DNA from 4 places in the Faecalibacterium sp. 7 genome. Region 1 is predicted to be linked to each of the others. Evidence: predicted binding sites of a transcription regulator. Region 1 holds the regulator's gene; each other region holds the start of a gene.
What was found. Region 1 encodes Rex, which represses fermentation and respiration genes when NADH is low (regulators of the CRP and FNR family bind a similar motif). Its sites were predicted from a motif close to ATTGTTAANNNNTTAACAAT; they were not measured.

Region 1 (2,204 bases):
TAGCAGATCACCGGGATGTTCAGATCCACCGTGACCATGAACAGCTGCTCGGCCTGCTCCGGGGTGAAGAACTGGCTCTCGTCGCACAGCACGCAGGCAAGGGCAGCGGTGCTGTTGGCCTGACGCACCGCCTCGAACACATCCGTTTCCGGCGGGATCAGCAGATCGGCCTTGCGGCGGACGCCCAGACGGCTGACCAGCTCACCGCCGCCCTTGGTATCCACCTGCGGCTTGAGGATCAGCACCCGCATCCCCTGCTCCTCGTAGTTGTGGGCCACCTGCATCAGGGCGGTACTCTTGCCGCTGTTCATCGCGCCGTAACGGAAATACAGTTTTGCCATTTGAAAAACTCTCCTTACAGAAAGAACCCTCTCAGCCAAAGCCTGACGGCTTTGCCAGCTCCCCCGATGGGGGAGCTTTTCTGCATCTTCCGGGCAGGCTGTCCCTTCGCCGGAGAAGCAGAAACTTTCCCGTCCCCACTCATAAAGCTCCCCTTTTGGGGGAGCTGTCGAGCGTATGCGAGACTGAGAGGGTTCGGCGGCATCTCAGGCTTTGACTGAGAGGGTTCTCTTATTACTTATAATAGGTACGTTCAGTCCTGATTGCGCAAACGGTAGCCCAGACTCATCAGGCTGTCGCCCAGATGGACGTTCTCCACCACCACATCGGGATACGACACCGAAAGGTCATAGTGGGAGAAATTCCAGAAGCCCTCGATGCCCAGATCCACCAGACGGCCGCTGACCTGCTCCGCACCGTCGCGGGGCACACAGAGCACTGCGACCTTGGGGTGATGCTCGGCACAAAAAGACTCCAGCTCGTCGATATGGCGGATCTGGATGCCGCTGATCTCCTTGCCCACCTCGCTCTGTGCCACATCAAAGGCGGCGATCAGGCGGTAGCCGTTGGTATCGGTGGTGATAAAGCGGCTCACTGCCTTGCCCAGACGGCCGCAGCCGATCAGGATGGTGGGCAGGCGGTCGCCGTTGCCGAACAGCAGGCCTTCCAGAATGGAGAGCAGGTTTTCCACCGAGTAGCCGATGCCCTGCCGGCCATTCACATCGCCGATGCAGTTGAAGTCCTGTCGTACCTGCGAAGCGGTGGTGCCCATCTGAGCAGCCAGCTCGCGGGAGGAAATGCTGTTGATGCCGTCTTCCTGCAGAGAGCGCAGATAGCGGTAATATTTGGGAAGACGCTTGATAACGGGAAGCGAAGCCTTTGCAGGGGTGCTCATAGAATACTTTCTCCTTTCGCTCTATCGCAGTACTTGCCGCAGCTGCCTGCTTTACAGATGCGGCGCAGAGAAGCCCCGATCCATTTACGGGTTCATATTGCAGATATTACAGTTTGCAGATATTACAGTCAATTATTTAAAGTATACAGCACGGATGGAGAATGTCAAATCATTCTCAAAAAAATTTTATGAAATGTTACCGTTTTTTTGCTGCGGCGGGTCTGTATAGCCCGGCACAAGCCGGGGAATGCTGACAAAAAACGCAGGAGGAAAGCATATGAACGATGAAACGCAGCAGACCGACGCAGGTCGGCTGGAAAAAGAGGAGATCGAGGATCTGGGCACGGTCACACTGGCCCGCGGCGGGCATGTCATCCACTGCCTGACCGTCATCGGCCAGATCGAAGGCCATTCGGAAGCACCGCAGGGCCAGAAGACCACGAAGTACGAGCATGTCATCCCGCAGCTGGTGGCCGCGCAGGAAGATCCTCGCATCGAAGGTCTGCTGGTGCTGCTGAACACGGTGGGCGGGGATGTGGAAGCGGGCCTTGCGCTGGCGGAGCTGATCGCCAGCGTATCCAAGCCCAGCGCAACGCTGGTGCTGGGCGGCGGACACTCCATCGGCATCCCGCTTGCCGTCAGCGCCCGGCGCAGCTTCATCGTGCCCACAGCCACCATGACCGTGCACCCGGTGCGGCATTCCGGCGTCATTCTGGGGGTGCCGCAGACCATGCGCAGCTTTGAGCAGATGCAGCAGCGCATCACCGGCTTTGTGGCGGCCCACAGCGGCATGACCGAAAAGCGCTACACCGACCTGATGCTCCACACCGGCGAGCTGGTGATGGACATGGGCACCGTGCTGGACGGACGCCGGGCCGTGAAGGAAAAGCTCATCGACGAGCTGGGCGGGCTTTCGGATGCGCTGGCGTGGCTGTATAAAGAAATCGAAAAAGAGTAAGAAGACAGGACG
Region 2 (2,204 bases), 820 kb from region 1:
AGCCGTGCTCGTCCATAGGGGTCACCTGGAACACGGCCACATCCAGCGGGTCCGGGCTCTCACGGTAGTAACGGGGCAGCTCGGAATAACGGATGGGGGAGTAAAAGGAGAACCCCTGTGCAATGGCCTTGCGCTCAATGCCGCCCATGTGCCAGCTGTTCCAGGTCATGTGTGCGGCGGGGTCGTCGATCTGGAAGATCGCGGGCACCCACATCAGGATGCCGCCGCGGAAGTTGACGCCCTCCAGCTCCGGCAGACGCTTTGCAAGCTCGGCATCCACCGCCACGGGGGTGTTCACTGCCCAGCCGTAGTCCACCCAGTCACCGCTTTTGACCAGTGCGGCAGCCTGAGCGGCGGTCATTTTTTTCTGAGCATACAGTTCCGTAAAATCCATTATAAACCATCCTCTCCTATAATAACATAAAGGAATTGTAAATTTATCATTTACACTTCCTGCACGGACAGATCTTTGCAGGTTATTTACCGTTTTTTGGTAGTTTGCACACAACTCTGACATAGCCGTGTGGTATCCTGACAGACAACAGGGAAAGCTGCCGGACAGTTCGGCAGACCTGCACAACTTAGTTATAACATTAACAATGTGCAGAATCAATAGTTTATCGTGAAAATTTTGGCTGACTGTCAATATTTACAAAATTTAGAGCAATTTCGGAGGATTGTTTGGTGTGGTGAAACCAAAAATCTTTGCAAAAGGACTTGATAAAATTTTGACGATGTGATTTACTTATAGCGTAGCAAGTTGCCGCGATGTGGCACAGCGTTGATTGTTTAAATTTTAACGATAAAACGTACAGCTTGCACAAAATCTTGCACCCAAGACTGGAAAGTGCTATCATGGCAGAACCAAAACGCGCTTTTCACAGCGCTCAAGGAGGACACCAGACGATGGCAACAGCAGTTTATCCCGGTTCGTTCGACCCGGTCACAAAAGGACACCTTGATATTATCAAGCGCGCAGCAAAGATCAACGATCATCTGATCGTGGCAGTGCTCAATAACAGCGCAAAGAATCCGCTCTTCACCGTAGAGGAGCGCGTAGAGCTGCTCAAGGAGTGCTGCAAAGGCATCCAGAACGTTTCGGTGGAGAGCTTCGACGGCCTGACCGTAGAGTTCGCCAAGAAGCGGCACGCTTCGGTGATGGTACGGGGGCTGCGGGCCGTGACGGACTTTGAAAACGAGATCCAGCTTGCGCAGACCAATCACGCACTGATGCCCGGCATTGAGACCATGTTCCTTGCCACCAGCATCAAGTGGAGCTACCTTTCTTCTACGATCGTGAAGGAGGCAGCGTATTACGGCAGCGACATCGGCAAGTTCGTTACCCCCAATGTGGAAAAGGCGGTCAACGAAAAGTATGCGCTGATCCGGCAGGGAAAAGACCCTGAAAAATAATTTGCAGAAATGCCCAAGGGCGTTTTGATAAAAAGGCAATCGAAAAGCAACACATACACAATTCAGGAGGCTATTCACATGAAAAAGATCGTTATCGCATCTGCATGCCGTACCGCTATTGGCAAGTTCGGCGGCACTCTGGCAAACGTTCCCGCAGTTGAGCTGGGCTCCATTGTCATCAAGGAAGCCCTGAACCGTGCAAACGTCGCACCTGAGCAGGTCGATCATGTTTACATGGGCTGTGTCATTCAGGCTGGTCTGGGCCAGAACGTTGCACGTCAGGCTGCTCTGAAGGCTGGTCTGCCCATCGAGACCCCGGCTGTCACCGTCAATGTGGTGTGTGGCTCCGGTCTGAACTGCGTCAATATGGCTGCTCAGATGATCGAGGCAGGCGATGCTGATATCGTGGTCGCAGGCGGCATGGAGAACATGGACATGGCTCCCTTCGCACTGCAGAAGGCTCGTTACGGCTACCGCATGGGCGCTCCTATGGGCAAGAGCGAGATCGTGGATACCATGGTCAACGATGCTCTGTGGGATGCCTGCGGCTTCAACAAGCACATGGGTATGACCGCTGAGAATGTCTGCACCAACGAGACCTATCAGAAGAAGTACGGCTACAGCCCCATCACCCGTGAGATGCTGGACGAGTTCTCATACAACAGCCAGCTGAAGGCTGACAAGGCCATCAAGGACGGCGCTTTCAAGGACGAGATCGTTCCCGTTGTGATCAAGGGCAAGAAGGGCGACACCGTGTTCGATACTGATGAAGGCCCCCGTCTGAGCGCTCC
Region 3 (2,204 bases), 1.0 Mb from region 1:
GCACCGGCGTGATTGGTGGTCACAGCATTGGCCAGTGCCGGATTGAAGCTGGCCATCAAATCAAAGTTCGCGCCAAAACCACCGGTCGCAAGGATCACGCTCTTTGCATGGATGGTATAATTATGTTCCTTGCTTTCTGCCTTGATGCCAACCGCAGCACCATTTTCCGTCAGGATCTCGGTCGCTTCGGTGTTCAGCATGATCTGCACACCCAGCTTTTCTGCCTGTGCATTCAGCTTTTCAACCAGATAGCTGCCGACTGCGCTTCCATCTTCCGGCTCATGCAGATATTTGTGGGTAGTACCGCCCGTTGCAGCGACTTTGGGCAGCGGAGCACCGATAGCATCCAGCCAATCGACTGCATCCGAACTTTCTTCTGCCATCACGGTCACCAAGCTGCGGTCGTTGATCTGATGGCCGCCATTCATGGTATCCTCGATAAATTCGTCCACACCACTGTCCGTAATGCCCAGTGCTTCCTGATATTTGGTGTCCGCAGCGTTCATGCCGCCCGTTGCTTTCAGGCTGTTGCCGCCCACAATGGGCATCTTTTCAACAACAATGACCTTGGCTCCATTTTCAGCGGCCTGTGCAGCAGCAGTCAAACCGGCACCGCCTGCACCAACAATGACCACATCACAATACAGACTCTCGGCAGTTTTTTCCACTGCGGCATCGCTCGTCTGTGCAACTGCAAAAGCAGATGCATCCAGCCCGGCACTGGTCAGAGCGGCTTTCACGGCTTCCTTCAGCGCATCGCTGGTGACCGTTGCACCGGCAATGCCATCCACATTGTAGCTGTTTGCAGCCACCATGGTATCCGGCAGCTGCTCACAGACCACAGAGCCAATGCCCTGTGTTTCATTCTGCTCCTTCACGGTGATGGAGTATATAGTAGTGGCATCTGCTGTGACTTCCACCACCACATCGCCTTCCATGCCCTTCGCCGAACCAGTTGCAGTCACAGCGCCTTCTGCCACAGGTGCATTGCTGCTACTGCGGCTCTGATACGTGACGAGCGCCAGCGCAACCACTGCACAAGCAAGGACTGCTGCAACAATGCGATACAGCATCTTGTTCTTTTTCATGATTTCCTCCTGCTTTTTTCGTCCCAAAGAAAGATTTTCTTGTGATATATTTCACAAGTAGCAGTATATCATAACTTTTTCGATTCCAAAAATATCAATTTTTCATTTTTTCTATAGCCTATATGCATAGTACATGATAAAATAAAAGCACACGGAATAGGCAGGTGAATCTATATGGATTTCAAGGAGTTAGAATATTTTTCCACTATTGTAAAATGCGGAAATCTTACCCATGCAGCGCGGCAGCTCTATGTCAGCCAACCTACACTTTCTAAATTTTTGCAAAAGTTGGAAGAAGACCTTGGACTGGTTTTGTTTCAACGTGGGAGCCGCCGATTGAAGCTGACCTATGCCGGACAGCGGTACTATGCCCATGTGGAGCGTATCCTAAGCCAGAAGCGTGAGATGGATGCAGAGATGACGGATATTCTGCGTTCTGACCGGGGTGTTCTTTATGTTGGTATCCCGCCGTTCCGATGCAGCTTCTCGCTGCCGAAGGTACTACCCATCTTCCACAAAGAGTTTCCGCAGGTACAGTTCCGCATTGTAGAGGCCCCCAGTGCCGTACTTGACCAGAAACTGTTAAACGGCGAAATAGATCTGGCATTTTATATGTCCTTTGAGCGAATAACCGGCTTGAGCTATCAGGTAATGCACAGTGATAAGATGTACGCAATTTTATCGAAAGGGCATCCGTTAGAAGCGAAAGCTGCCCAAATCGGAGAGTTTTCGCTGGAGTGGTTGGCCGGACAGACTTTGCTTTTGCAAAATCGTACCCAACGGCAAGGACAGTATATCCTTCAGGAGCTGGAAAAGCGGCATATTCAGCCCGCCGAGATTTTAGAGAGCAGCAATATTCGTGCTGCGGCTGCATTGGCTGCAAACGGCTATGGAATTGGATTTTTGAGCGGAGAACTGTTGGAACATCTGGAACTTAATATTCCTTTCGGAGCCTATCCTTTACAAAACTGTACACTTCATATTGAATCGGTGGCGGCATGGCGCACCGGTGACTATCTGCCGCGCTATGCACAAGCATTCATCAAGTTGATGGAACAGGTATAAGAAAGAGCAGGAGCATTTTGAAAATGCTTCTGCTCTTTCTCTGCTTAATCT
Region 4 (2,204 bases), 710 kb from region 1:
CTACCCGCCGCACGACCCGGGAGGGCGAACCGCCGATACGCAGCTGGTTTGCTCATGAATTTTATCAAATCATCAACAGAATGTCGGATACTGAAATTGTAGATGGTGCCCGGGATTTTCGATTGATGAGCCGAAAAATGGTGGATGCCGTGCTGAGCATGAGTGAGTATAACCGCTTCAGCAAAGGCATTTTCAGCTGGGTAGGATTCCGCACAAAATGGTTCGATTATAAAAATGTGGAGCGTGTGGCAGGCCAGACAAAATGGAATTTCTGGAGCCTGTTCAAATACTCCATCGAAGGCATCGTGGGCTTTTCTACCGCGCCACTGGTCATGGCGGCAGGCCTTGGTGTACTTTTCTGCGCTCTGGCATTCATCGGCATCATCTTCGTGATAGTGCGTGCACTGATTTTCGGCGACCCTACTTCCGGCTGGCCCAGTATGGTATGCATCGTTCTGCTGTGCAGCGGTGTGCAGCTGCTGTGTACGGGTATCGTGGGTGAATATCTGGCCAAGGCCTATCTGGAAGTGAAGCACCGCCCCATTTACATCACTGCGGAGACAGAAGCAGACGGGAGGTAAGCTTTGGGATCAACTGTCGGCCCTAATCACAGCATTGATTCAGCTTATTCGTCCCTTTCGGTCAAAATACACACATTTCCGTGCATCAGCGGCAAATGTTTGTTAAACTATTATCTATCTTGCGACCTTGCAATGTGCACGGTTTTTGTTTATAATAGTATCGTAACGGGGCATGGCCCCCGAATGCGAGCGAAACTCTAGTTCAGACATTAAAACTTGAGAGGAGTTTATTACCATGGGTTTAGGTAAGAAGACGATCGACGATCAGAACTACTGCGGCAAGAAGGTTCTTGTCCGCTGCGATTTCAACGTCCCGATGAAGGACGGTGTCATCACCAACGAGAACCGCATCAACGCAGCTCTGCCCACCATCCAGAAGCTGGTCAATGATGGCGCAAAGGTCATCCTGTGCAGCCATCTGGGCAAGCCCAAGAACGGCCCCGAGGCCAAGTTCAGCCTGGCACCCGTTGCTGTGGCTCTGAGCGCAAAGCTGGGCAAGACCGTTGTGTTTGCAGATGACGACAATGTTGTCGGCGAGAACGCAAAGGCTGCTGTTGCTGCCATGAACAACGGCGACGTCGTTCTGCTGCAGAACACCCGTTTCCGCAAGGAAGAGACCAAGAACATGCCCGAGTTCAGCGAAGAGCTGGCTTCTCTGGCTGATGCATATGTTGACGATGCATTCGGCAGCTGCCACCGTGCACACTGCTCCACCGCAGGCGTCACCGACTTCATCAAGGATACCGCTGTTGGTTACCTGATGGAGAAGGAGATCAAGTATCTGGGCAACGCTGTGAACGATCCCGTTCGTCCCTTCACCGCTATTCTGGGCGGCGCAAAGGTCGCAGACAAGCTGAATGTTATCTCCAACCTGCTGGAGAAGGTCGATACCCTGATCATCGGCGGCGGCATGGCTTACACCTTCGTCAAGGCTCAGGGCTACGAGGTCGGCAAGAGCCTGTGCGACGATTCCAAGCTGGATTACTGCAAGGAAATGATGGCCAAGGCTCAGGAGAAGGGCGTGAAGCTGCTGCTGCCCGTTGATGCTGTCTGCATCAAGGACTTCCCCGATCCCATCGATGCTCAGGTTGAGACCACTGTTGTTCCCGTCACCGCGATCCCGGCTGACATGGAAGGCTGCGACATCGGCCCCGAGAGCATGAAGCTGTTTGCTGATGCTGTCAAGGCATCCAAGACCGTTGTGTGGAACGGCCCCATGGGCGTGTTCGAGAACCCCACTCTGGCAGCTGGCACTCTGGCAGTTGCTAAGGCTATGGCTGAGAGCGACGCTACCACCGTGATCGGCGGCGGCGACAGCGCAGCAGCTGTGCAGCAGATGGGTCTGGGCGACAAGATGACCCACATCTCCACCGGCGGCGGCGCTTCTCTGGAGTATCTGGAGGGCAAGGAGCTGCCCGGCATCGCTGTCATTCAGAACGCATAATTTTTCCGGCATCGTAAATGGGTGCGGCGGCTTCAGCGCCGCCGCACCTTTTTGTTTGTGCACAGACTGCACATATAGAAGGTAAATAAAGGAGATAGAGTATCATGGATAAGGCAAAGCGCAAGGCTATCATTGCAGGCAACTGGAAGATGAACAAGACTGCCTCTGAGGCTGCTGTT

Region 2: coaD (pantetheine-phosphate adenylyltransferase) is a predicted target of Rex. The motif match lies at 785-804, and genes of this name have one in related genera.
Region 3: ACKXF7_RS07105 (flavocytochrome c) is a predicted target of Rex. The motif match lies at 1,127-1,146, and genes of this name have one in related genera.
Region 4: ACKXF7_RS14215 (phosphoglycerate kinase) is a predicted target of Rex. The motif match lies at 680-699, and genes of this name have one in related genera.

The regions. Positions count from the first base shown of each region.
Region 1 is NZ_CP186911.1:435,788-437,991, forward strand. Features, by position in the region: gene ACKXF7_RS02300 (thymidine kinase) at 1-341, opposite strand, end outside; gene ACKXF7_RS02305 (redox-sensing transcriptional repressor Rex) at 593-1,234, opposite strand; gene ACKXF7_RS02310 (ClpP family protease) at 1,512-2,192, shown strand.
Region 2 is NZ_CP186911.1:2,727,810-2,730,013, reverse strand. Features, by position in the region: gene ACKXF7_RS13610 (butyryl-CoA:acetate CoA-transferase) at 1-394, opposite strand, end outside; gene coaD (pantetheine-phosphate adenylyltransferase) at 907-1,413, shown strand; gene ACKXF7_RS13600 (acetyl-CoA C-acetyltransferase) at 1,492-2,204, shown strand, end outside.
Region 3 is NZ_CP186911.1:1,451,477-1,453,680, forward strand. Features, by position in the region: gene ACKXF7_RS07105 (flavocytochrome c) at 1-1,088, opposite strand, end outside; gene ACKXF7_RS07110 (LysR family transcriptional regulator) at 1,263-2,153, shown strand; gene ACKXF7_RS07115 (DUF6061 family protein) at 2,198-2,204, opposite strand, start outside.
Region 4 is NZ_CP186911.1:2,836,176-2,838,379, forward strand. Features, by position in the region: gene ACKXF7_RS14210 (glycosyltransferase family 2 protein) at 1-581, shown strand, start outside; gene ACKXF7_RS14215 (phosphoglycerate kinase) at 817-2,025, shown strand; gene tpiA (triose-phosphate isomerase) at 2,130-2,204, shown strand, end outside.